DNA from 2 places in the Psychrobacillus sp. FSL W7-1493 genome. Region 2 is predicted to be linked to the other one. Evidence: a T-box and tRNA genes for the amino acid it is inferred to sense, from the RefSeq annotation. Region 2 holds a T-box; the other holds one or more tRNA genes.
The links. The T-box of region 2 lies ahead of trpS (tryptophan--tRNA ligase). A T-box ahead of a tRNA ligase gene usually reads a tRNA of that ligase, here a tRNA-Trp.

Region 1 (6,985 bases), 1.9 Mb from region 2:
GTCCCAAAGTATTTGTTAAGTGGAAAAGGATGTGGCGTTGCTTAGACAACCAGGATGTTGGCTTAGAAGCAGCCATCATTTAAAGAGTGCGTAATAGCTCACTGGTCGAGTGACGCTGCGCCGAAAATGTATCGGGGCTAAACAAATCACCGAAGCTGTGGATTGATACCTTTGGTATCAGTGGTAGGAGAGCGTTCTAAGGGCGTTGAAGTCAGACCGGAAGGACTGGTGGAGCGCTTAGAAGTGAGAATGCCGGTATGAGTAGCGAAAGATGGGTGAGAATCCCATCCACCGTATGACTAAGGTTTCCTGAGGAAGGCTCGTCCGCTCAGGGTTAGTCGGGACCTAAGTCGAGGCCGATAGGCGTAGACGATGGACAACAGGTTGATATTCCTGTACCACCACCCCACCGTTTGAGTGATGGGGGGACGCAGTAGGATAGGGTAAGCGTGCTGTTGGTTATGCACGTCCAAGCAGTGAGGTGTGAGTGTAGGCAAATCCGCACTCTGTAACATTGAGCTGTGATGGCAAGGACGTATGTCCGGAGTTCCTGATTTCACACTGCCAAGAAAAGCCTCTAACGAGGTGGGAGGTGCCCGTACCGCAAACCGACACAGGTAGTCGAGGAGAGAATCCTAAGGTGAGCGAGAGAACTCTCGTTAAGGAACTCGGCAAAATGACCCCGTAACTTCGGGAGAAGGGGTGCTCTTTTGGGTGAATAGCCTAGAAGAGCCGCAGTGAATAGGCCCAGGCGACTGTTTAGCAAAAACACAGGTCTCTGCAAAACCGTAAGGTGAAGTATAGGGGCTGACGCCTGCCCGGTGCTGGAAGGTTAAGAGGAGTGCTTAGCGCAAGCGAAGGTGCGAATTGAAGCCCCAGTAAACGGCGGCCGTAACTATAACGGTCCTAAGGTAGCGAAATTCCTTGTCGGGTAAGTTCCGACCCGCACGAAAGGCGTAACGATCTGGGCACTGTCTCAACGAGAGACTCGGTGAAATTATAGTACCTGTGAAGATGCAGGTTACCCGCGACAGGACGGAAAGACCCCGTGGAGCTTTACTGTAGCTTGATATTGAATTTTGGTGCAACTTGTACAGGATAGGTAGGAGCCTTAGAGCCCGGAGCGCCAGCTTCGGAGGAGGCGTCGGTGGGATACTACCCTGGTTGTATTGAAATTCTAACCCATACCCGTAACCCGGGTAGGAGACAGTGTCAGGCGGGCAGTTTGACTGGGGCGGTCGCCTCCTAAAGTGTAACGGAGGCGCCCAAAGGTTCCCTCAGAATGGTTGGAAATCATTCGAAGAGTGTAAAGGCAGAAGGGAGCTTGACTGCGAGACCTACAAGTCGAGCAGGGTCGAAAGACGGGCTTAGTGATCCGGTGGTTCCGCATGGAAGGGCCATCGCTCAACGGATAAAAGCTACCCCGGGGATAACAGGCTTATCTCCCCCAAGAGTCCACATCGACGGGGAGGTTTGGCACCTCGATGTCGGCTCATCGCATCCTGGGGCTGTAGTCGGTCCCAAGGGTTGGGCTGTTCGCCCATTAAAGCGGTACGCGAGCTGGGTTCAGAACGTCGTGAGACAGTTCGGTCCCTATCCGTCGTGGGCGTAGGAAATTTGAGAGGAGCTGTCCTTAGTACGAGAGGACCGGGATGGACACACCGCTGGTGTACCAGTTGTTCTGCCAAGGGCATCGCTGGGTAGCTATGTGTGGACGGGATAAGTGCTGAAAGCATCTAAGCACGAAGCCCCCCTCAAGATGAGATTTCCCATTACGCAAGTAAGTAAGATCCCTCAAAGACGATGAGGTAGATAGGTTCGGGGTGGAAGCGTGGCGACACGTGCAGCTGACGAATACTAATCGATCGAGGACTTAACCAAAATGTTTGTTTCTAAGATGTCAGTTTATTCAGTTTTGAAAGAATAATTTTTTATTAAAAAAACACTTGTAATAATCTACATAGTTGATATAATAGAAAATGTCTTTCAGTAATTATTCAAGTCTAGTGATGATGGCGAAGAGGTCACACCCGTTCCCATACCGAACACGGAAGTTAAGCTCTTCAGCGCCGATGGTAGTTGGGGGTCTCCCCCTGCAAGAGTAGGACGTCGCTAGGCGGATATTATTCCGAAGTAGCTCAGTGGTAGAGCAATCGGCTGTTAACCGATCGGTCGTAGGTTCGAGTCCTACCTTCGGAGCCATTTCTAGGAGAGCTGTCCGAGTGGCCGAAGGAGCACGATTGGAAATCGTGTAGGCGGGTAACACTGTCTCAAGGGTTCAAATCCCTTGCTCTCCGCCAGATAGATTTCTCTAATACATAATGGCCCCTTGGTCAAGCGGTTAAGACACCGCCCTTTCACGGCGGTAACACGGGTTCGAATCCCGTAGGGGTCACCATTTAATTTTAAACCAGCATTACGGAGGATTAGCTCAGCTGGGAGAGCATCTGCCTTACAAGCAGAGGGTCGGCGGTTCGAGCCCGTCATCCTCCACCATTATTAATTTAGCAAGTATTATTATCGCGGGGTGGAGTAAATCGCTTCACGAAGAAAGCGATTAACGTCGACGCAAGCGAAGCGTGGAAGACGTAAAACTCACTAAATGCGTAGGATGGTTTAAATTTCATCTAATATTATTGTCGCGGGGTGGAGCAGTTCGGTAGCTCGTCGGGCTCATAACCCGAAGGTCACAGGTTCAAATCCTGTCCCCGCAACCAAATGGTCCCGTGGTGTAGCGGTTAACATGCCTGCCTGTCACGCAGGAGATCGCCGGTTCGATCCCGGTCGGGACCGCCATTTATTATTCAATATGTTAGAGATTTAGGATAAGCAAGCAAATCGAGGAAGCAATCGAACGAAAGAAGGAGCGTACTAAAGTACGTGACTGAATGAGTGAGTGAAGCTGACAAAGAGTTGTACAGCTTAGCGTAAATCGAAGAGGCTCAGTAGCTCAGTCGGTAGAGCAAAGGACTGAAAATCCTTGTGTCGGCGGTTCGATTCCGTCCTGAGCCACCATTACGCCGGAATAGCTCAATTGGTAGAGCAACTGACTTGTAATCAGTAGGTTGGGGGTTCAAGTCCTCTTTCCGGCACCACTGTCTAGTGGAGGGGTAGCGAAGTGGCTAAACGCGGCGGACTGTAAATCCGCTCCTTAGGGTTCGGCGGTTCGAATCCGTCCCCCTCCACCAGTTTTTATAGGGGCATAGTTTAACGGTAGAATAGAGGTCTCCAAAACCTTTGATGTGGGTTCGATTCCTACTGCCCCTGCCAAATAATAAGTTAACTTTGAATAATGGCGGTTGTGGCGAAGTGGTTAACGCACCGGATTGTGATTCCGGCATTCGTGGGTTCAATTCCCATCAGTCGCCCCATATTCTATCTGGTTAGCTCTTTTTTTTATTCTGTGGCGGTCGTGGCGAAGTGGTTAACGCACCGGATTGTGATTCCGGCATTCGTGGGTTCAATTCCCATCGGTCGCCCCATTGGGGTATAGCCAAGCGGTAAGGCAACGGATTTTGATTCCGTCATGCCCTGGTTCGAATCCAGGTACCCCAGTTATTTGCGGAAGTAGTTCAGTGGTAGAACACCACCTTGCCAAGGTGGGGGTCGCGAGTTCGAACCTCGTCTTCCGCTCCAAATTAAGGCGGCATAGCCAAGTGGTAAGGCACAGGTCTGCAACACCTTTATCACCGGTTCAAATCCGGTTGCCGCCTCCAATTTTTAAAAAAGTATTTACTGCCTTTAATATGCCGGTGTGGCGGAATTGGCAGACGCGCGGGACTCAAAATCCCGTATCTTCGGATGTGTCGGTTCGACCCCGACCACCGGTATCATATTCATGACATAAAGTCATACATATCAAGACTTCTAACTACTTGTTAGAGGTCTTTTTTGTTGTTTCAATAAGAGGACTGAAATAAGCTAAAATCCCGTGCATAGGAGTAATTGAATGTCTCGGAAGAAGTAATAGTTATATCAAAAAAGTTATATTTGCTTAAAATGAAAATCACTTAAATTGTTAGAATAGCTCTTGAAAATCTTTTCAATGTCTCAATACCTGTACATTCACTTTTTCAAGAATTGAATGCGTATCTATATTTCCGTTTTCATATTAGTTACTTTGTATATTTTTACATTCGATTGACAAGATAGTCATATCGACATTAATAAAACTTCATACAACTCAAACTGGATGGACTCGAGAGACAGAGAGGAATAGACGCATGTTTTCTACGATACTAATGGGATTGACGATCTTATTTATGGTAACAACCTTATACTATTTCTTTTCAGGTCATAAATATAAGAAAAGCTATTTTCAGTCAACTTTATTCCAAAAGCTATTTTTCGCTATGCTTGGCATTACTTTTGGATTTGCTGTTCTTTATTACTTATTGTCTATGGAAGGAGATGTAGTAAGAGTCAGCACTGAAGAGGGGAAGGATGGAGGAGAGAATTTTTTAGATTATCTCTATTTCAGTGGAGTAACCATTTTATCAGTAGGCTATGGTGACTTGGTGCCTGTGGGAAAGGCACGGTTCTTTGCACTAATACAAGCAGCAATTGGTCTTTTGTTACCAACGGCATTTTTTATAAGAGCTTTGGATGAAAAAGAAGGTAGCAGTGGAGACGGTGCAAAAAATGAAAATGAAGATGAGCAAGGCAGTGACAATGATGGGCAAACAGGTAATTGATGCATCTTTTCTATAAAGGTAGTCCAACTGGTGAGGATATCATTTTTATATAAATGGCTGGTCCAAGAATATCTTTGTACACATTTAGTCGAAAGCCATGAGTTTTTATCATTAAATAAGCATGTAATCATTTGGAAATCACCATACTAACACTATGAATGGAAGATAGGTGACTAAAAGTGAAGAAAACAATACTAATCATATTAGCTATATTGGTTGTTGTATGTGGAGGACTTATATTAGCTATTTCGATGTCTCCAACTAAAAAGTTTAATGATGTAAAGATCGAAGCTACTAAAAAGCCGATCGTTCTTATTGTTGTCGATTCTTTAATGGCAGAACCATTGCAAAAGACGATAAAAGAGGGAGAGGCACCTGCATTTTCATTTTTAATAAATAATGGGGATTTTTATCCAGAATTTATTAGTTCTTATCCAACAATGTCCGTTACAATTGATAGCACCTTGTTGACTGGAACATATGCAAATCAGCATAAAATCCCCGGGTTGATTTGGTTTAATAAAGATGAGGCACGCATGGTCAGTTATGGAAGTGGAATCGCGGAGATATGGGACAATGGGGTTAAAAATGTAGTGGCTGATAGTGTTATTCATCTGAATGAAACCCATTTAAGTAAAGAAGTTCTAACGATTCATGAACAATTGGCAAGTGCTCAAATACACACAGCTTCTATTAATGGTCTATTATACCGGGGAAGCTTTAAGCAGGATTTACAAGTACCTAAGCTTCTTTCTATTACAGATCTATTGCCAAAAGAAATAAAGGTGAATGGGCCATTGCTTTTGTCGCTCGGTGGCTTATCTCAATACAATCCAGAGAACGATCGATATAAATACGTTTGGAAGAGGATGGGAGTAAATAATGAGTTTACATCTAATGAACTGACTTATCTAATTGAACAAGGGAACCTACCTACCTTTACACTAGCCTATCTCCCTGATGCGGATGCGTCCATACATAGAAACGGTCCTGGTGATGAATCTGGGATTGAGAAGGCTGACCAAGCACTGCAAGAGCTGTTAAATAATTTTGGCTCTTGGGAAAAGGCAGTAGAAGAGGTTACATGGATAGTCCTTGGTGATAGTGGTCAATCTGCAGTTAAGGAAGAAAAGGAAACGGCTTTAATTGATTTGAATGAATTGTTAAAGCGGTACACCTTCTTAGAAAAAGGAAAAGAAAATACACAACTAGCCATCGCAGTGAATGAACGAATGGCCTACATCTATTTAAATGATGAAGAAATTCCTTTTTCTGATATAGTAGAAAGCTTAAAAAAGGATGAACGAATAGGTTTTATTGCATGGAGCGATGAACAACAAATAAATCATGTTGTAAGCTCAGACGATAAAGAACTCACCTTCTCTCCAAATGGTCCTTATATGGATGAATATAAGCAGTCGTGGCAATTAGATGGAGATTTGTCTCTTTTAGATATAAAAGATGAGCAAGGAACTTTACGTTATCACACATATCCTGATGGACTAGCTCGGCTGTACGGAGCACTCCACTCCCAAACCGGAAAAGTTATCATAGTAGATGCAAAGCCTTCTTACGAATTTATTGAAAAACATAGTCATGATCATGCTGGTGGGGGTGCACATGGCTCTCTCCATCGGGTAGATTCCGTTTTTCCCCTAATCGTTTCGGGTGAGACAGAAAGACCACCATCCAACCGACTCGTGGATGTGAAGGAGTGGGTAATAGGGTTGTTGGGTGGCTCATAAATGGGAGCCACCTTTTTTTATGTAAGCACAGTAATTATGGACTTTTTACTGTCCCAATAAATATTTGTAATTTCCATTATTAAGAAGTTTTATTTTTCTACAATAGGGAATAACATAATTAGAATCAAAAATAAGAAAAGCGAGGAATTTAAAATGGTTAAAACATATAACTTTATTATCGAAGGAAAAATTATCGAGGTACACGCAACTTCTAAAGCAGAAGCGCAAAGCAAGGCAAACCATATATATGAAGAACTTAAAAGTGAACAGTATCAGCAACAGCAATAAAAGACTCTCAACGAGACGTTAAGAGTCTTTTATTTTATTTCATTTCTTCATTTAAATTCAAAAATAATTGTTCTAGTTGTTCTTTTGGAATTTCTAGATAAGAATCTCCAATACTTATTTCAATTTGGCATTTCTCCCCATCCAGCTCACTTAAATAGCTGGATATCCCTATGCGATTATCAAGCTGGACTTTGCTTATAACAGCTGCCATTTCCTCTTGTGAACGATTAAAATAGACGTGAAACATATTGGAAACAG
Region 2 (17,475 bases):
GGCACCAATTGTGGAACCAATCATATGAATTTCTACATCTGTAGGCTGCATTTTTTCTAATATCATTTCTTTTAGTTCTTGTGCTCGATCTAATACGTCTGCATGACTAATAGCAATTACTTGTCCTTCTAGATTTCCTCCGCGTTCCTCGACTAATTCTACTATACGCTTCATTACTTTTTTAGTGCCGCGAATTTTTTCAATCGGTACAAGTTTGCCCTCTTCTACATGTAGTACAGGCTTGATGTTTAATAGGCCACCGATAAATGCACTTGCTTTTGATACTCGTCCACCGCGGGCCATATAATCTAAGTCATCTACAGTGAAAAGATGCTCCATATGCTTAGCATTATATCTAATTTTCTCTTCTATTTCTGTATGGCTTAGTCCTTCATCTCTTAGCTTTACCGCTTCTTTTACAAGCAGTCCATATCCAAGGGAAGCACATTTTGAATCAATGATCGTTAGCTTCATCTCGGGATATGTCTCTATTAATTGTTCCTTCATCATGACAGCTGTGCTATAAGTTCCTGAAAGCTCAGAAGAGAAAGCGATGTAAATACCCGGTTCTCCCGATTTAGCAAGGTCCTCAAAAATACGTAGGAAATGTTCAGGAGAAGTTTGAGAAGTTTTAGGTTGCTTACCGTTTCTTATCTCGGCGTATACCTCTGTTGAATTAATATCGTTTATGTCTTCATATTCTTTATCGTCAATATGAACACGAAGTGGTGCTAACTCGACTTGATTTGTTTCAAAAAATAATTTTGGTAAGTCACTTGCACTGTCGGCAAATATTCTCATTTTTGTCCTCCTAAAATTTGTGAATTATATTAATTCAATTTTAATCTTTCTTTTAAGAATTCTGCAATACCATCTTCATTATTTGTTGCAGTAATTTCATTTGCGATATTTTGCAAAGGGGAAATAGCATTACCCATTGCGACACCAACGCCAGCATATTCAATCATTTCTAAATCATTGTCCTCGTCTCCAAATGCAATAATTCTATCTTTAGGGATATTTAAATATTTGGATACATGGTCTAGACCTACTGCCTTATTTAGACCGTGTCTAACAATTTCAATAACATCCCAAGGTGCTCCCCAACGGCGGTGGTCAATAACTTCTGCATGTACTTCTTTCAGATGCTTGCGAACATCGTCTATTGAATTTTCTTCAGCATGTATGAGAAGACTAGTAGGATCCGCTTGTAAAAATTGACGAAGGTCACCAGTAGTTATATTGGGATTTCCTTGTACTAAAGCGGAGATCATTTGTTCATCATGATAATGTAAGTATACGTCATCTAGGACTTCTGCGAGCATATTTTTTATCGAATAGCTTTGGACGGCCTCAACTACTTCTTTTACAACTTTCAAGCTAATTGGTTTATGTATCATTTGCCATGAACGATTTCTTGGATGATGTACGAATGCCCCATTGAAGTTGACAATAGGTGTAGTTAGCCCAAGTTCATGATAATACATTTCACTTGCGCGATAGGGTCTACCCGTTGCAATCATTACTTCATGCCCTTCATCCTTAGCCTTTAATAAAATTCTTTTAGTGTTATCAGAAATAACCTTTTGGTCGGTTAATAAAGTTCCATCTAAGTCTAATACGATTAAGTGTCGTTCCATGTGCATATTCCCCCTCATCTTATTAAAGTTTATCTTGTTCCAGATGTTCCGTCAAAATGTATTAGTTCGCGATTTTGTAAAAAAACTTTTACTTTGCTAAAATAGTAATATAACGAATAAGGGGTGTATATTCAATGATTACTAATTTAGAAAATTGGGGAGACATCCCTGTGCTACATATATCAGAAGAAAACTTTACAAATAATGCTCCCGTAGTCTTTTTCCTTCATGGTTTTGAGAGTGCAAAAGAGCATAACCTTCACTATGCGTATCAGTTAGTCCAAAAGGGTTGCAGAGTAATTATGCCTGATGCCCATTTACATGGAGAACGTGATATACATCTTGACCAAATACAGATCAGCCTTCGTTTTTGGGAAATTGTTTTAACATCAATCGAAGAGCTAGGTAAACTAAAAAAAGAATTAAACACACGCGGATATGACAACGGACAAAAAATAGGTTTGGCTGGAACCTCTATGGGCGGTATTACTACACTGGGCTGTTTAACGGCCTACCCCTGGATCGATGCAGCTGCTATTATGATGGGAACCCCGGGATATGTAAACCTTGCTAAAGATCAAATGACTTTAGTTGAGCAAAGAGGATTTAAGATTCCAATGAATGAAGAAGAAAAGAAAAAAATGTTTGATACACTTTCTATATTTGATGCTTCTAAGCAATTAGAGAAACTAGAAAATAAGCCATTATTTTTCTGGCATGGCATGAAGGATGAAGTAGTGCCTTTCGCACCTACTGCCAAATTTGTTGAAGAATTGATTGAAAAATATAGTGATTCTCAGATTGAGTTTATGAAAGAGAAAAGCGTTGGTCATGCAGTTTCAAGAAAAGGTATGCTTCGTGCAACGGAATGGTTAGCTAACCGTTTGGCATAATTGATATATCTTTGTTATGATGAATGAAAGATGTAAGGAGGTATTAGTATGGATCAAGATATGAAAGATAGTATGATGGCTGCCCTGGAAAATGTTATTGACCCAGAGCTTGGCGTAGATATTGTTAATTTAGGTTTAGTATACGATGTGGATCTAACTGATGAGGGACAAGCAACAGTTACGATGACATTAACTTCTATAGGATGCCCGATGGGTCCAATGATAGTAGATCAGGTTAAAACAGCACTAGCTGAGCTACCTGAGGTTAAAGACACTGAGGTTAATATTGTCTGGAACCCGCCATGGTCAAAAGATAATATGTCTCGATATGCAAAAATTGCATTAGGTATTCGATAATTATAATAACTTCTCTATTCATAAGAGAAGACATTTAAAACAAAAACAAGGCATCTTCTGTTCAAGTCGAACAGGAAGTGCCTTGTTTGATTATACGCGTTTTTTTGTGAATTATAAGAGTCGTTTTCCTGAGCTGCTTAGGATTTGAGACTGAATGCAGCGAGGGAAAATCCTGGAGTCGTGCCCACGAAAAGCGTCCGCAAATGGAAATCAACATTATAAACAAGTGAGTAAACGAACGACAATCGTTCACTTACTCTAATTAATCTATCCGACAAACGCAAAGAGGACAGCTTTCGCACTGGTTTTCTCTTCTTAATAACTCTAAATCGTTTATCGTAATAATACCTTTATGAAACGAAATTAGACCCTCGCTTTTCATATCATTTAACATTCGATTAACTACTTCCCTACTCATCGAGCAAAGGTTAGCTATCTCCTGATTAGTAAGTGAGAAATTAATTTTAATCTTACCATCAGACAATGGTTCACCATACGTGTTACACAAGCGTATTAAAGTAGAATATAGAGCGCCTTTTTTACCATAAAGCATCAAATCACGAAACCTTGTCTGGTTTTTTAAGTAAATAAGCTGTATATATTTTGTCCATTCCACCATTAACTGAGTAGAATTAACAAGAAAATTTTCTAATTTATTTTTTGGTAGCACTAATAGCTGTGTAGTCTCCAACGTAAGAGCAGAAAAGCTATGATGAGTATTATCTGCGAAAACACCAGATTCACCTATACAGTTTTCGGGACCTACTATTCTTAAAGTGAGTAATTTGCCACCCTCTGTATCTTTATTAATCGCAATAGAACCGCTTACGATAAAATATACGTCTTGTGCTAGTTCGCCTTCTACATAAACCGAACGATCCTTCTCTAATTTTATAATAGAACCGTATTGTTTAAATAATAACCTAATATCTGGGGATACTAAAGTATGATCCACCTCAACACCACCTTTATATGTACCTATAAATATAGCATATATTCCGTTACATAAAGCTTAATACTTTACAAATTATGCTACAAGGATTTATATTTATAATAGTCAATAAAGGTCAAAGTTTTGTGAAATGGAGCTGTTAATTATGCAAATGAACCAACAAGATCAAAAAAGTCCTTTAGAAACGTACGGACGTAATTTAGTAAATGCAGTAAAAGACGGCAAAATGGACCCGGTTATCGGTAGAGATCAGGAAATTCGAAATGTCATTCGTATTTTATCAAGAAAGACTAAAAATAATCCTGTTCTGATCGGAGAGCCAGGGGTTGGTAAGACCGCTATTGTAGAAGGATTGGCACAAAGAATTGTAAAAAAAGATGTACCAGAGGGCTTGAAGGATAAAGAGATATTCGAATTAGATATGAGCTCGCTAATCGCAGGAGCAAAGTATCGTGGGGAATTCGAAGAAAGGCTTCAAGCAGTACTTAAGCAAATCAAAGAGAGCGAAGGAAAAATCATTTTATTTATTGATGAAATCCACACAATAGTTGGTGCTGGGAAATCAGATGGTGCCATGGATGCGGGGAATATGTTAAAGCCAATGCTCGCACGAGGAGAACTGCACTGTATTGGAGCGACTACTCTTGATGAATATCGTATGTATATTGAAAAGGACCCAGCTTTAGAGCGCCGTTTTCAGCAAGTATTAGTAAGAGAACCCTCCGTAGAGGATACAGTATCCATCCTTCGCGGTTTAAAGGAACGCTTTGAATTACATCATGGTGTACGTATACACGATCGAGCAATTGTAGCAGCATCTCAGCTTTCCAACCGCTATATTACAGAACGTTTTCTTCCTGACAAGGCAATAGACTTAATAGATGAAGCATGTGCCATGATTCGTACGGAAATAGATTCAATGCCTCAAGAGCTGGATGAAGTAACAAGAAGAATGATGCAGCTCCAAATTGAGGAGCAAGCGCTGATGAAAGAAAAGGATTCAGCTAGCAAAAAGAGATTAGAACAATTGCGTCAGGAATTAGAGGAGTTAGACAAGTCCTCAGCAGATATGCGTAAAAAATGGGAATCAGAGAAAGAGTCCATTCAAGTAGTTCAAAAAAAGAGAGAGCTGTTAGACCGCTATCGTAGAGAGTTAGAGGAAGCAGAAAATAAATACGATTTAAATAAAGCAGCAGAGCTACGTCATGGTAAAATACCACCTTTAGAAAAGGAACTTCAATCATACGAAGATGAGATAAACAATGATTATGATTCACGTTTACTTCGTGAAGAGGTAACTGCTGATGAAATAGCCCATATTATTTCAAGGTGGACGGGTATACCTGTAACTAAGCTGGTAGAAGGAGAAAGAGAAAAACTTCTCCGTCTCAAAGAAACATTAGGAGAGCGTGTAGTTGGTCAAGATCAGGCAGTACAATTAGTGACAGAGGCTGTTTGGCGCGCACGAGCAGGCATAAAAGATCCAAATAAACCAATTGGCTCGTTTCTCTTCTTGGGGCCAACTGGTGTAGGTAAAACAGAACTAGCTAAATCTTTAGCCGCAAACCTGTTTGACTCAGAAGAACATTTCATTCGTATAGACATGTCCGAATATATGGAAAAGCATAGCGTATCTCGATTAGTCGGTGCACCTCCAGGATATATAGGCTATGAGGAAGGTGGTCAACTTACAGAGGCTGTGCGAAGAAATCCATATTCTGTAGTGCTATTAGATGAAATAGAAAAGGCTCATCCAGATGTTGCTAATATTTTGTTACAGCTGATGGATGATGGAAGGATTACAGATAGCCAGGGAAGAATCGTCAATTTTACAAATACGGTTGTCATTTTGACTTCCAATATAGGCTCCCAATATTTATCCAATACCACAGGGGAAGTTTCAGAAACGGACGAGGAACTGGTAATGACTGCTCTTCGCGCACACTTCAAGCCAGAGTTATTAAACCGTATGGACGACATTATAATGTTCCACTCCTTAACGACTCATCACTTTGAATTGATTGCGAAAAAGTATGTAAAACAACTACAGAATCGTTTGTTGGAGCAGGAAGTTACATTAGAGGTAGAGGAAAATGTCTATACGTGGATCGTGGAAGAGGGAACAGATGCAGCTTATGGTGCTAGACCGCTCAGAAGATTTATTCAACGATATCTCGAAACAGCAGTTGCAAAAATGCTAATTGGAGGGAATGTCCTGCCTGGTAGCACAATTGTAGCGAGCCTGGAGGATGGCCAGCTAATGGTGAAATAGTATCGCTATACAGCTATCAAATAAAAAAACTCCCTTTTGAAGGGAGTTTTTTTTATTAATGATGTTTAGCTTCTACAGGCTCATCCGGAATTACTTTAGTAATTAGTATAATTATAATAGCTGCTGGGATAGCCATATATAAACCATGGAAAAAGTTAAATTCTTCTACGCCATTAACTGATCCTACTACGTAATTTAACATCGTAACCAAGATAAGTGTCCAAATTACTGTCATAACATATTGCATATAATTTCACCTCAAAAAAATTAATTTATCTATAGCTATCATAACATAGGGTTGTCCTATACAAAAGAATTATTCTTAACATCCAACAACTATGTTGAAAAATGTTCATATATTCGCTATTATTAATACCAGGTACTAATAATAGATTACAAGAAAAGAGGAATTTCATGAATGCAGGAATTATAGGTTTAGGAACTTATGCACCTGAGAAGATTTTAACCAATGAAGACCTTGAAAAAAGAATAGATACATCGGATGAATGGATAAAAACAATGACTGGTATAGAGGAGCGTCGAATAGCTGCTCCTGGAGAAGAAAGTTCACATATGGCTGTAAAGGCAGCTAAGGAAGCAATAGAGGATGCAGGAATTTCTCCGGAACAAATAGGACTAATTTTGGTAGCAACAGTAACCCCGGATCGCCCTTTTCCTAGTGTCTCCACGATGCTTCAGGAGCAATTAGGGGCTACTAATGCAGCTGCAATGGATATATCCGCAGCATGCGCAGGGTTTATGTATGGTGTCGTTACTGCAAAGCAATTTGTAGAATCTAAAACGTATTCTCATGTGTTAGTAATTGGTGTGGAAAAGCTGTCTAAAATTACAGACTGGGAAGATCGAAATACTGCTGTCCTCTTTGGGGATGGAGCAGGGGCTGTAGTTATTGGAGAAGTCTCAGAAGGCAGAGGCATATTGTCCTTTGAGCTCGGAGCCAATGGTAGTGGAGGAAAGTATTTATTGCAGGACGGACCTTACATTACGATGAATGGTAGAGAGGTATTTAAATTTGCGGTTCGCCAAATGGGTGAATCTGCTATTAATGTTATCGAAAAAGCAGGATTGCAAAAAACAGATATTGATTTGTTAATCCCTCATCAAGCAAATATTCGTATTATGGAGGCATCTAGAGAACGATTAGAGTTGCCTGCTGAAAAAATGGCAAAAACCATTCATAAATACGGCAATACATCATCTTCATCTATTCCACTAGCATTAAAAGAAGAAGTAAAAAATGGAAAAGTGAAAGATGATGATATTATTGTAATGGTAGGTTTTGGTGGAGGTTTGACTTGGGGAGCAATAGCGCTAAAATGGGGAAAATAATTTAATTTGTCGAAGGGACGGACATACATGACGAAACGTAGGGTTGTAGTAACAGGATTAGGTGCCGTAACACCACTAGGTAATGATGTAGAAACTACTTGGGCTGGTATTAAGGAAGGTAAATCAGGTGTTGGAATGTTAACAAGACTTGACGCATCTTTGTTTCCAGCGAAAGTGGCCGCAGAGGTAAAAGATTTTGACATAGAGAAGTATATTGAAAAGAAAGATGCACGAAAAATGGACCGTTTTACTCATTATGCTTTAGCTTCTGCAATTATGGCAGTAGAGGACGCCAATTTAACAATCACAGAAGAGCTAGGTCTACGAACGGGCGTTTGGATTGGTTCAGGTATTGGTGGAATGGAGACATACGAGAATCAGTTCCGAGTATTTTTAGAAAAAGGAACGAGACGCGTAAGTCCATTCTTCGTGCCAATGATGATTCCTGATATGGCTGCAGGTCAGGTGTCAATTCATTTTGGGGCAAAGGCGATTAATTCATGTACGGTAACGGCTTGTGCATCCGGCACTAACTCTATAGGGGATGCTTTTAAAGTAATCGAACGAGGAGATGCAGATGTGATGATTACCGGCGGAGCAGAGTCTCCGATTACGCATATGTCTGTAGCTGGTTTTTGCTCCAATACGGCACTTTCTTTAAATACAGATCCTAATACCGCATCGAAACCTTTTGATGCTAATCGAGACGGATTTGTTATTGGTGAAGGAGCTGGAATTCTTATATTAGAAGAATATGAGCACGCTGTTGCTCGTGGTGCTAAAATCTATGCAGAAATAATAGGTTATGGTTCTACAGGAGATGCCCACCATATTACTGCACCAGCTCCAGAAGGAGAAGGGGCAGCTAGAGCGATGAAGCAAGCATTAGACGATGCAGGAGTGTCTCCGGAGAAAATCGATTATATTAATGCGCACGGTACTAGTACGCCTTATAATGATCAGTTTGAAACAATGGCTGTAAAATCCGTATTTGGTGAGCATGCGTACAATCTGGCTATGAGTTCCACTAAATCTATGACTGGTCACTTGCTCGGTGCGGCAGGAGGGGTAGAGGCAATATTCAGTGTATTAGCTCTCCATGAAGGCATCTTACCGCCTACCACAAATCTGGAAACGCCTGATCCGTTATGCGATTTAGACTATGTTCCAAATGAGGCAAGAAAAGAAGAAATTGACTATGCTATGAGTAATTCATTAGGTTTTGGTGGTCATAATGCAAGTATATTATTTAAAAAAATCAAATAAACAACAAAAAATCCACGTTCTTGTGAACGTGGATTTTTTTGTATATTATAGTTCTTTTAGAACAAATATATATTAAAAAGTATTAAGAAATAAGTGTATATTTAATTTATTTTCATAACAATTTTCCATTATTTAGACTAATTAAAACCTTGATATTCCAATGTTTATAATAATTTTGTATGGTTCAGAATATATTAAATAAACAAAATATATAAAAAATTTGTATTGCGCTTGTAATCATCCTGTAATAGACTTTACAAAAGGAATCAAATAACAGAAAAGTTTTAATCTTTAATTATTTGGAAAAAATCAGACCGAACATAAAGTTGCGTGAGAGGAGAATTAGTTTGAACAACTCAGAACAGCTATTAACCATAAACAATTTACATACCGGATTCAGAATAAAAGATACATATTATGATGCCGTGGATGGGGTATCCATTTCGCTAAAGAGAAATGAAATTCTGGCAATCGTAGGAGAATCAGGTTGTGGGAAATCTACTTTAGCAACGTCCATTATTGGGTTACATGACCACAACAAAACAAGAGTGGAAGGCGAAATTATATACAATGGTATCAATCTTGCTAAATTGAATGATGAAAACTTTAATGCTGTTCGAGGAGAAGAAATAGGGATGATTTTCCAAGATCCCTTATCTGCATTAAACCCGTTGATGAAGATTCAAGACCAAATTGAAGAAAGCCTTGCCTTTCATACAAAGCTGAGTAAGTCTGAAAGAAAAAAAAGAGTATTAGAGTTATTAAAACAAGTAGGTATCCCAAATCCAGAGCGAACTGCAAAACAATTCCCACATCAATTGTCTGGAGGGATGAGACAGCGGGTTATCATTGCGATTGCAATCTCTTGTAAGCCTAAAGTAATCATTGCAGATGAACCAACTACTGCATTGGACGTAACCATTCAAGCTCAAATATTGGACTTACTTATTGACTTACAAAAAGAAACAGGTTCGGGAATTATATTAATAACACATGACTTAGGCGTAGTAGCTGAAGTAGCAGACCGGGTTGCAGTAATGTACGCAGGACAAATTATTGAAGAGGCTCCTGTAGAGGAACTATTTTCTAATCCGTTACACCCTTATACTCGTTCATTATTTAACTCTATACCACAGATGAATAGTGAGAATGATAGGCTTGAAGTTATTCAAGGAATTGTACCTTCTTTAGCCAAATTACCTCGAGAAGGATGTAGATTTTCTGCCAGAATCCCTTGGATCAGTGAAGAGACACATGAAAAAAATCCAGTATTGCATGAAGTTTCTCCAGGACACCTTGTCAGATGCACATGTTGGCAGCATTTTCATTTTGAGGGTGAGAAAGGGGAAGTAACCAATGAGTTTTATGCAAATTAAGGACTTACATGTTCATTATCCTATCAGGGGTGGATTTTTTAATACAGTGGTTGATCGTGTGCATGCAGTAGATGGAATCTCGTTAGAAATTGAAAAAGGGAAAACGTATGGATTGGTAGGAGAATCTGGCTGTGGAAAGTCTACTACTGGTAAATCTATTATTGGACTTGAAAAAATAACATCTGGACAAATCATATACGAAGGACAGGATGTTACAAATAGCCGTCGTAGTCCATCTTCTTCCTATAATCGAGATATTCAAATGATATTTCAAGACGCTCACTCAAGTTTAAATCCTAGAAAACGAGTTCAAGATATCATAGCAGAACCTATTAGAAATTTTTTGAAACTGTCTCCTACCGAAGAAAAAAGAAAAATTAATGAACTGTTAGAAATAGTGGGAATGAGCGAGGATGTCAAGGTAAAGTATCCTCATGAGTTTTCAGGCGGTCAGAAACAAAGGATTGGCATTGCTCGTGCTATTGCAACAAATCCTAAATTGATCATAGCAGATGAACCAGTATCAGCACTAGATTTATCGGTTCAAGCACAAGTGTTGAATTTTATGAAAGATATACAAAGAGAATTTGGATTAAGTTACTTATTTATATCCCACGATTTGGGTGTAGTTAAACATATGTGTGATGAAATTTCTATTATGTACAAAGGTAAATTTGTAGAAACTGGAAGTAGGGAAGATATTTATACAAATCCTCAACATATCTATACAAGGAGATTGCTATCGGCTATACCTGACGTAAATCCAAAAGGTAGAGAAGCAAGAAAAAGAGAAAGAATTGAAGTAGAAAAAAATTATGTAACTGATCATCAGAAATACTTTGATAAGGATGGGAAAGTATTAGATTTAGTACCAATCTCAACTACTCATCAAGTAGCAATGGCCACTAGAAGCAAGGAGGTCATCTAATATGTGGAAAACAATATTGAGAAGAGTTTTAGCCATGATTCCACAGCTTTTTGTCTTAAGCCTACTAATATTTATATTAGCTAAGCAAATGCCTGGAGACCCATTCACAGGCCTAATAACACCAGAATCCGATCCTAATCGATTAGAAGAAATGAGAGTGTTAGCAGGATTTTATGATCCTTGGTATGTACAATACTACAATTGGATAACGAATGCAATTCAAGGGGATTTTGGTAAGAGTTATACGTATAGCATGCCTGTTGCGGATTTAATAGGATTTCGGGCGATGAACACACTGTGGCTATCCTTGCTCAGCGTTGTTCTTCTATACTTAATAGCTATTCCGTTAGGAGTATTGGCGGGGCGCTTTCAAGATACATTCCTAGATAAAACAATCGTACTATACTCTTTTGTGACCTATGCGATCCCAACATTCGTACTTGGCTTGCTAGCATTATTCTTTTTCGGTTATCATCTTGGATGGTTTCCGACAGCCGGTACGGTGGACATAAAGTACGAGGAAGGTACCCTTGGGTATGTATGGAACCGAATTTATCATATGCTATTGCCTGCAATGACCTATGCAATCCTTGGAACGACCGCAGTAATTCAGTACCTAAGATCTGAAATTATAGATGCAAAGTCGATGGATTATGTCCGTACAGCAAGAAGTAAGGGAATTCCTATTAAAAAAGTATACAGTAGACACATTTTCCGAAACTCATTATTGCCAATTGCAGCTTTTCTAGGGTTTACAATTACTGGGTTACTAGGTGGCTCCATATTTATAGAAACCATTTTTGGATATCAAGGCATGGGGCAATTGTTTATACAATCTATATCCTCCAGGGATTATAGCGTTATTACCGCTTTAGTATTGCTTTTTGGCTTCTTAACTTTATTAGGTAGTCTATTGTCTGATATCATCATGAGCATTGTAGATCCACGTATTAGAATAGATTGACCCAAAATATAAGGTTAAGGAGAGAGTATGATGAGTGAACAAATACTTAATACAGAAATTCTAGAAAAAAACACACAAAGCTCTCCGCCTACAGGTTTTCAAGTGCTAGTAAGAGAGTTTAAAAAAGATAAGTTAGCAATGTTCTCGCTATTTTGTTTAGTCATTGGAATAATAGCTATCTATATCTCAGCAGCAATGATCAATCAAGAAGAATTAATGAATGTAAGTTTAAGAGACAAATTTTCAGAACCTGGCGAAAAGTTTATTCTGGGAGCTGATCAGGGTGGACGTTCCATTTTAGGACAGTTAATCATCGGAGCTAGAAACTCCATTACTATAGCATTATCGGTGACAATTATAACAGGTATTGTAGGTGTGGCCATTGGTATGATTACAGGCTACTTTGGTGGTTTAATAGACAATATATTTATGAGAATTATTGACTTTTTCATCACTATTCCAACTTTAATGATCATCATTGTGTTTGTAACAATTATTCCGAAATACTCTATATTTGAGTTCGTTCTTATTATGAGTACTTTTTTATGGGTGTCAACGGCCCGACTGGTTAGAAGTAAGTCATTAACTGAGAGTAGAAGAGATTATATAAATGCCTCTAAAACATTAGGAACTGGCAATGGCAGAATTATCTTTACAGGTGTTATGCCTAATCTTAGCTCTATTCTAATCGTTGAACTGACGTTAAGTTTTGCAGGAAATGTAGGTTTAGAAACAGGATTATCTTATTTAGGCTTTGGCTTACCGCAAAGTGTACCTAGCTTGGGAACTCTTGTGAGTTATGCGAATAATCCGTTAATTTTAGAGGACAAATGGTGGGTATGGCTACCAGCTTCCTTGCTAATTTTGTTATTAATGCTTTCCATCAATTATGTAGGGCAAGCGCTACGTCGCTCGGCAGACGCAAGACAAAGGCAAGGATAATGAATATGGTATTAAACGATTTCTGTTTGATATATAAAGATATATAAAAAGGAGGAAAAAGGATGAATAAGAAGCTTTGGACATTATTAGCTGTACTAATAGCATTTATGCTTGTGTTAGGCGCATGTAACAACGACGAAGAATCTTCAGGCTCAAATACTGAAGGAACAACAGAACCGGCAAAGACTGAGGAAGATAAGGATAAAGAAGAAGATAAAGAGGAAGAACCTGCTGCAGAAGAAGGTACTTCAGAATTTTCTCAAAAGGTTGAGCATGAGGGAGATGCAATTGATGGCGGAATTTTAAAGGTTGCATTAGGAACAGATACTCCTTTTGAAGGGATCTTCTCTCTAGTATTATATCAAAATGGTGTAGATGCAGATATTTTAGATTACGCTAGTAATTCCATTTTCTCTGTAGATGGTGACTTTTTAATTGATGACAGAGGTATTGCTACACTTGAAGCAGACCCTAATACAAACAAAGCAACAATTAAAATCCGTGAAGGTGTAAAATGGTCAGATGGCGAGCCTTTGAAAATTGAAGATGTTATGCTTCCATATTTAATCATTGGACACCCAGACTATCAAGGTATTCGTTATGACGGAGATTTTAAAAATATCATTGGTGCAGAAGAGTATAATGCAGGAACTGCTGATACAATTTCTGGATTAAAAAAGGTTGACGAAACTACATTAGAAATTTCCTTTAAAAAATTATCTCCAGCAATTTATTCAGGTGGAGATGGTCTATGGGGTTCTGCTGAACCAAGTCATATTTTAAAAGATATTCCAGTAGGACAATTGTTAGAATCTGACCCAGTTCGTAAAAACCCATTATCTTTAGGTGCATTTAAATTTGAAAAAATTATTCCTGGTGAATCTGTTCAATTCGTAAAAAATGAGCATTACTTTAAAGGTGAGCCTAAGTTGGATGGAGTACTTTTAAAAGTAGTACCTTCTAGCTCTATCTCAAAAGCTTTAGAAACTGGTGAATACCACATGACAGCTGGATCATTACCAGCAACGAAATATGCGGAAGTAAAAGAATTTAAAAATGCTTCAATACTTGTACAACCAGAGCTATCTTATTCTTACCTTGGATTTAAATTAGGAAAGTTTGATACTAAAGCTAAATTAAGTACGATGGATCCAAATGCCAAGATGGCTAACTTAAACTTACGTATGGCAATGGGTTATGCTTTAGACGTAGAGTCTGTAAATGAGGCATACTACGATAATTTACGTACTCGTGCTACTGGTTTAATACCACCAGCATTTGCTTCTTTCTATGATGACACTTTAGAAGGCATTAAGTATGATCCAGCAAAAGCAGAGCAATTATTAGATGAAGCTGGTTATAAAGATATCGATGGAGACGGATTCCGTGAAACTCCAGAAGGCGAAAAATTAGAGATTAATTATGCAGGTATGTCAGGAGACGTTACAGCTGAAGAAATGGCTGCATATTGGATTCAAAACTGGAGAGACGTTGGTCTAAAAGTGGTTTTAACAACTGGCCGTTTAATCGAAATGAACTCTTTCTATGATAAAGTAGAAGCAGATGATCCTGAAATTGATATTTACATGGGAGCTTGGGGAACAGGTACAAACCCATCACCACTAGGCTTATATGGAAAAGACTCAGCATTTAACTATAGCCGCTTTACTTCACCTGAATTAGATGAATTATTAGCAGCTATCGATTCACCGGATGCATTTGACTCTGCAAAACGTGCGCAAGCATTCCGTGATTTCCAAGTATACATGTCAGAGCAAGTTCCAGTAATTCCTACTCAATTCCGTAGCGCAATTTATGTAGTAAACAAAGCAGTGAAAAACTATGATGTAACTTATGGAACTGACTTTGGATTACATGAACTTCAACTAGTATCAGAAGAGCCATTAAAATAATCTTCAAAAAAACCGTTCCTAGACGAAAGTTTAGGGACGGTTTTTCATATGTTTTATGAAGGACGTGATACTAATGAGACTACTAATTTTTCTAATAAGCTACGGAATAGCAATTATCAGCTGCTCCCATTTAGTACTATATTTAAATTTCTTATCTTTAGGATATTCATGGAAATCTGTGTTGATGTATATGCTAAACTCAAAAGACTTTATTGTATTTTGTCTATCTATTTTAGGATTAACGATTAGTGTCTTCTACCGAGACCCATTGCGGCTTCCATCTTAACTAGTGTTTCATTTGCTAATTGGTTAGCTTTTTCTGCACCGCGATCTAGAATGGAATCTAGTTCTGATGAGTTTAATAATTCCTCGTATCTCTGTTGAATAGGTGCTAGATGATTAATAATAGCTTCTGCAACAGATGCTTTAAAATCTCCATAACCTTTTCCTTCATATTTAGCTACTAATTCTGGAATAGGTGTACCCGTCAAAGCAGATTCTATTGTTAATAGATTAGAGACACCTGGTTTGTTTTCAGTATCAAATGCTACGATTCCTTCTGAATCAGTAACAGAGCTTTTGATTTTCTTTTCTATTTGCTTTGGCGTATCTAAAATACGAATAGTTGCTTTTTGATTAGGGTCTGACTTACTCATTTTTTTCGTTGGATCCTGCAGGGATTTGATACGTGCGCCGTGCTTAGGAAGCTGGATTTCAGGCATAGTTAATACATTACCGTATCTTTTATTGAAACGTTCTGCCAAGTCACGAGTTAGCTCTATATGTTGTTTTTGATCATCGCCAACAGGTACGATGTTTGTTTGGTAGAGAAGTATATCAGCGGCCATAAGTGGTGGGTAAGTCAATAATCCAGCAGTCACAGCATCTTTCCCATCTGATTTATCTTTGAACTGCGTCATTCTTTCCAGTTCTCCAATGTGAGAAATACATTGCATCATCCATCCTGCTTTTGCATGGGCTGGAACCTCTGATTGGACAAACAAAATCGACTTCTCTGGATCTATTCCTACCGCTAGATATAAGGCTGCCAACGAACGAATATGATTTTGAAGTTCTTGGGGGTCTTGAGCTACAGTAATAGCATGCTGATCTACGATGCAAAAAATACAATCGTTATCATTTTGTAGGTCTATAAACTGTCTAAATGCGCCGATATAATTTCCCAAAGTAATTGTACCGGTAGGCTGGACGCCCGAAAAAAGTGTTTTCATAAAATTTTCCTCCTTAGAATATAAAAAAACATCATGCATCCCTAAAAAAGGGACGAATGATGTAATATCCGTGGTACCACCCAGCTTGCTAAAATAAATAGCCACTCTTCTTCATAACGCGAAGGAAACGGTATAAGCTACTTGACCTTTCACTTATACTGCTCAGAAGCCCATTCCATTTATCGTATGATCTGCTTGCAGCATCCGCAGACTCTCTAAACATACTCTATAAATGTACTTTCTTCATCAAAGCTCTTTATTTAGTTTTGATTATTATATATAGAAGAAACTCAAAAATCAAGGGACAAATTTATCCATAATAAAAAAGTAACGCTATACATGTACAAGCTAAAATCGATAACCCTAAAGCAAATAGTGGTTTAGGGGAGAAAGAAAAAACTTCGGAAGGAAGTCGCATATTCTCTATTTCTTCTCTCAAATGCTTCCGCGTGAAAAATTTTCTAGAGCTTGATACATATAAGTCAAAAAATCCTCCTGATACAACATATGTAACTAACCCTACAAATGTAACAAGCCCTCCTATATAGAAGGAAACATTAATATATGCTTCCAAATCGATACGTATAGACGTTAATAGCATCACTAAAACTATTATAATTTGAGCACTAAAAAAATAGATAAGCTTCTTTTTCATAATTCACCTCTAATAATTTAAATTATAGAAGATTTGCTTGAAATAATCAAAACTAATAAAAAAATATGGCTATGTTAAAGTTCGGGGGTGATTTATGATGCAAAGAAATATTTAAATCAGAAAGTAGAATTGATTTTCGCGCCAGCCGGACGCTTTCCACGGGGTGAGCGATAAGCCATCACCCATCGCTTACGCGCGTGGTTGTGAGGTCTTATCTGTCTCCCTCATCCCGTAGGAGTCGCCGTCTGGCGCTGCAATCAATAAATGGGAACAGCTTTAATGCATCGATAAGTGCTTATAAATTTACTCGCATAAACACAGCTAAAAACTGCACCAACCCAATTTCATAATCTAGTTTATGTTCTTAATAGCCATTTGAAAGTTCCTTTTTTAATTATTACAGTCACTATAAAAAAGAATTGTTAATCAAAATCAACCAATAACTTTAACAAAGCTAAAAATATAAAAGATAATTAACAAAATAGTTAAGAATCTTCCTAATTCGTTAGGACAATGTAATGATTTTGTTACATGATTGTAAAAATATTTAAAAAAAGGTATGTACAACTCTCTTATAAAATGTATAATAATAAATGTAATGAATTTTTCTGAATATTAGGGAGGTTATTTTTGTGAAGAATAGTAAATTAGTATGGCTTCTTAGCCTACTGTTAGTTGTAGGTCTATTCCTAGCTGCATGTGGCGGCGACGATGAGGCTAAAGAAACACCAGCTA

Region 1: it has a tRNA-Trp gene. The T-box ahead of trpS (tryptophan--tRNA ligase) is inferred to sense a tRNA for this amino acid. The anticodon was not compared.

Annotation. Positions count from the first base shown of each region.
Region 1 covers NZ_JBBOSB010000001.1:942,513-949,497, forward strand. Annotated here, with positions in the region: rRNA gene MKX96_RS04650 (23S ribosomal RNA) at 1-1,881, shown strand, start outside; rRNA gene rrf (5S ribosomal RNA) at 2,003-2,118, shown strand; tRNA gene MKX96_RS04660 (tRNA-Asn) at 2,128-2,202, shown strand; tRNA gene MKX96_RS04665 (tRNA-Ser) at 2,209-2,300, shown strand; tRNA gene MKX96_RS04670 (tRNA-Glu) at 2,324-2,398, shown strand; tRNA gene MKX96_RS04675 (tRNA-Val) at 2,421-2,496, shown strand; tRNA gene MKX96_RS04680 (tRNA-Met) at 2,641-2,717, shown strand; tRNA gene MKX96_RS04685 (tRNA-Asp) at 2,721-2,796, shown strand; tRNA gene MKX96_RS04690 (tRNA-Phe) at 2,940-3,015, shown strand; tRNA gene MKX96_RS04695 (tRNA-Thr) at 3,020-3,095, shown strand; tRNA gene MKX96_RS04700 (tRNA-Tyr) at 3,105-3,188, shown strand; tRNA gene MKX96_RS04705 (tRNA-Trp) at 3,197-3,270, shown strand; tRNA gene MKX96_RS04710 (tRNA-His) at 3,296-3,371, shown strand; tRNA gene MKX96_RS04715 (tRNA-His) at 3,407-3,482, shown strand; tRNA gene MKX96_RS04720 (tRNA-Gln) at 3,484-3,555, shown strand; tRNA gene MKX96_RS04725 (tRNA-Gly) at 3,562-3,636, shown strand; tRNA gene MKX96_RS04730 (tRNA-Cys) at 3,643-3,716, shown strand; tRNA gene MKX96_RS04735 (tRNA-Leu) at 3,749-3,830, shown strand; gene MKX96_RS04740 (potassium channel family protein) at 4,224-4,694, shown strand; gene MKX96_RS04745 (alkaline phosphatase family protein) at 4,874-6,439, shown strand; gene MKX96_RS04750 (hypothetical protein) at 6,593-6,727, shown strand; gene MKX96_RS04755 (threonine aldolase family protein) at 6,762-6,985, opposite strand, start outside.
Region 2 covers NZ_JBBOSB010000001.1:2,877,205-2,894,679, reverse strand. Annotated here, with positions in the region: gene MKX96_RS14665 (DegV family protein) at 1-801, opposite strand, end outside; gene MKX96_RS14660 (Cof-type HAD-IIB family hydrolase) at 831-1,640, opposite strand; gene MKX96_RS14655 (prolyl oligopeptidase family serine peptidase) at 1,775-2,533, shown strand; gene MKX96_RS14650 (metal-sulfur cluster assembly factor) at 2,582-2,890, shown strand; gene MKX96_RS14645 (Crp/Fnr family transcriptional regulator) at 3,153-3,845, opposite strand; gene MKX96_RS14640 (ATP-dependent Clp protease ATP-binding subunit) at 3,988-6,114, shown strand; gene MKX96_RS14635 (DUF2929 family protein) at 6,170-6,361, opposite strand; gene MKX96_RS14630 (beta-ketoacyl-ACP synthase III) at 6,529-7,464, shown strand; gene fabF (beta-ketoacyl-ACP synthase II) at 7,492-8,730, shown strand; gene MKX96_RS14620 (ABC transporter ATP-binding protein) at 9,078-10,106, shown strand; gene MKX96_RS14615 (ABC transporter ATP-binding protein) at 10,087-11,034, shown strand; gene opp4B (oligopeptide ABC transporter permease) at 11,036-11,998, shown strand; gene MKX96_RS14605 (ABC transporter permease) at 12,029-12,940, shown strand; gene MKX96_RS14600 (oligopeptide ABC transporter substrate-binding protein) at 13,003-14,853, shown strand; gene trpS (tryptophan--tRNA ligase) at 15,099-16,085, opposite strand; T-box leader at 16,131-16,344, opposite strand; gene MKX96_RS14590 (DUF3899 domain-containing protein) at 16,396-16,740, opposite strand; gene MKX96_RS14585 (peptide ABC transporter substrate-binding protein) at 17,373-17,475, shown strand, end outside.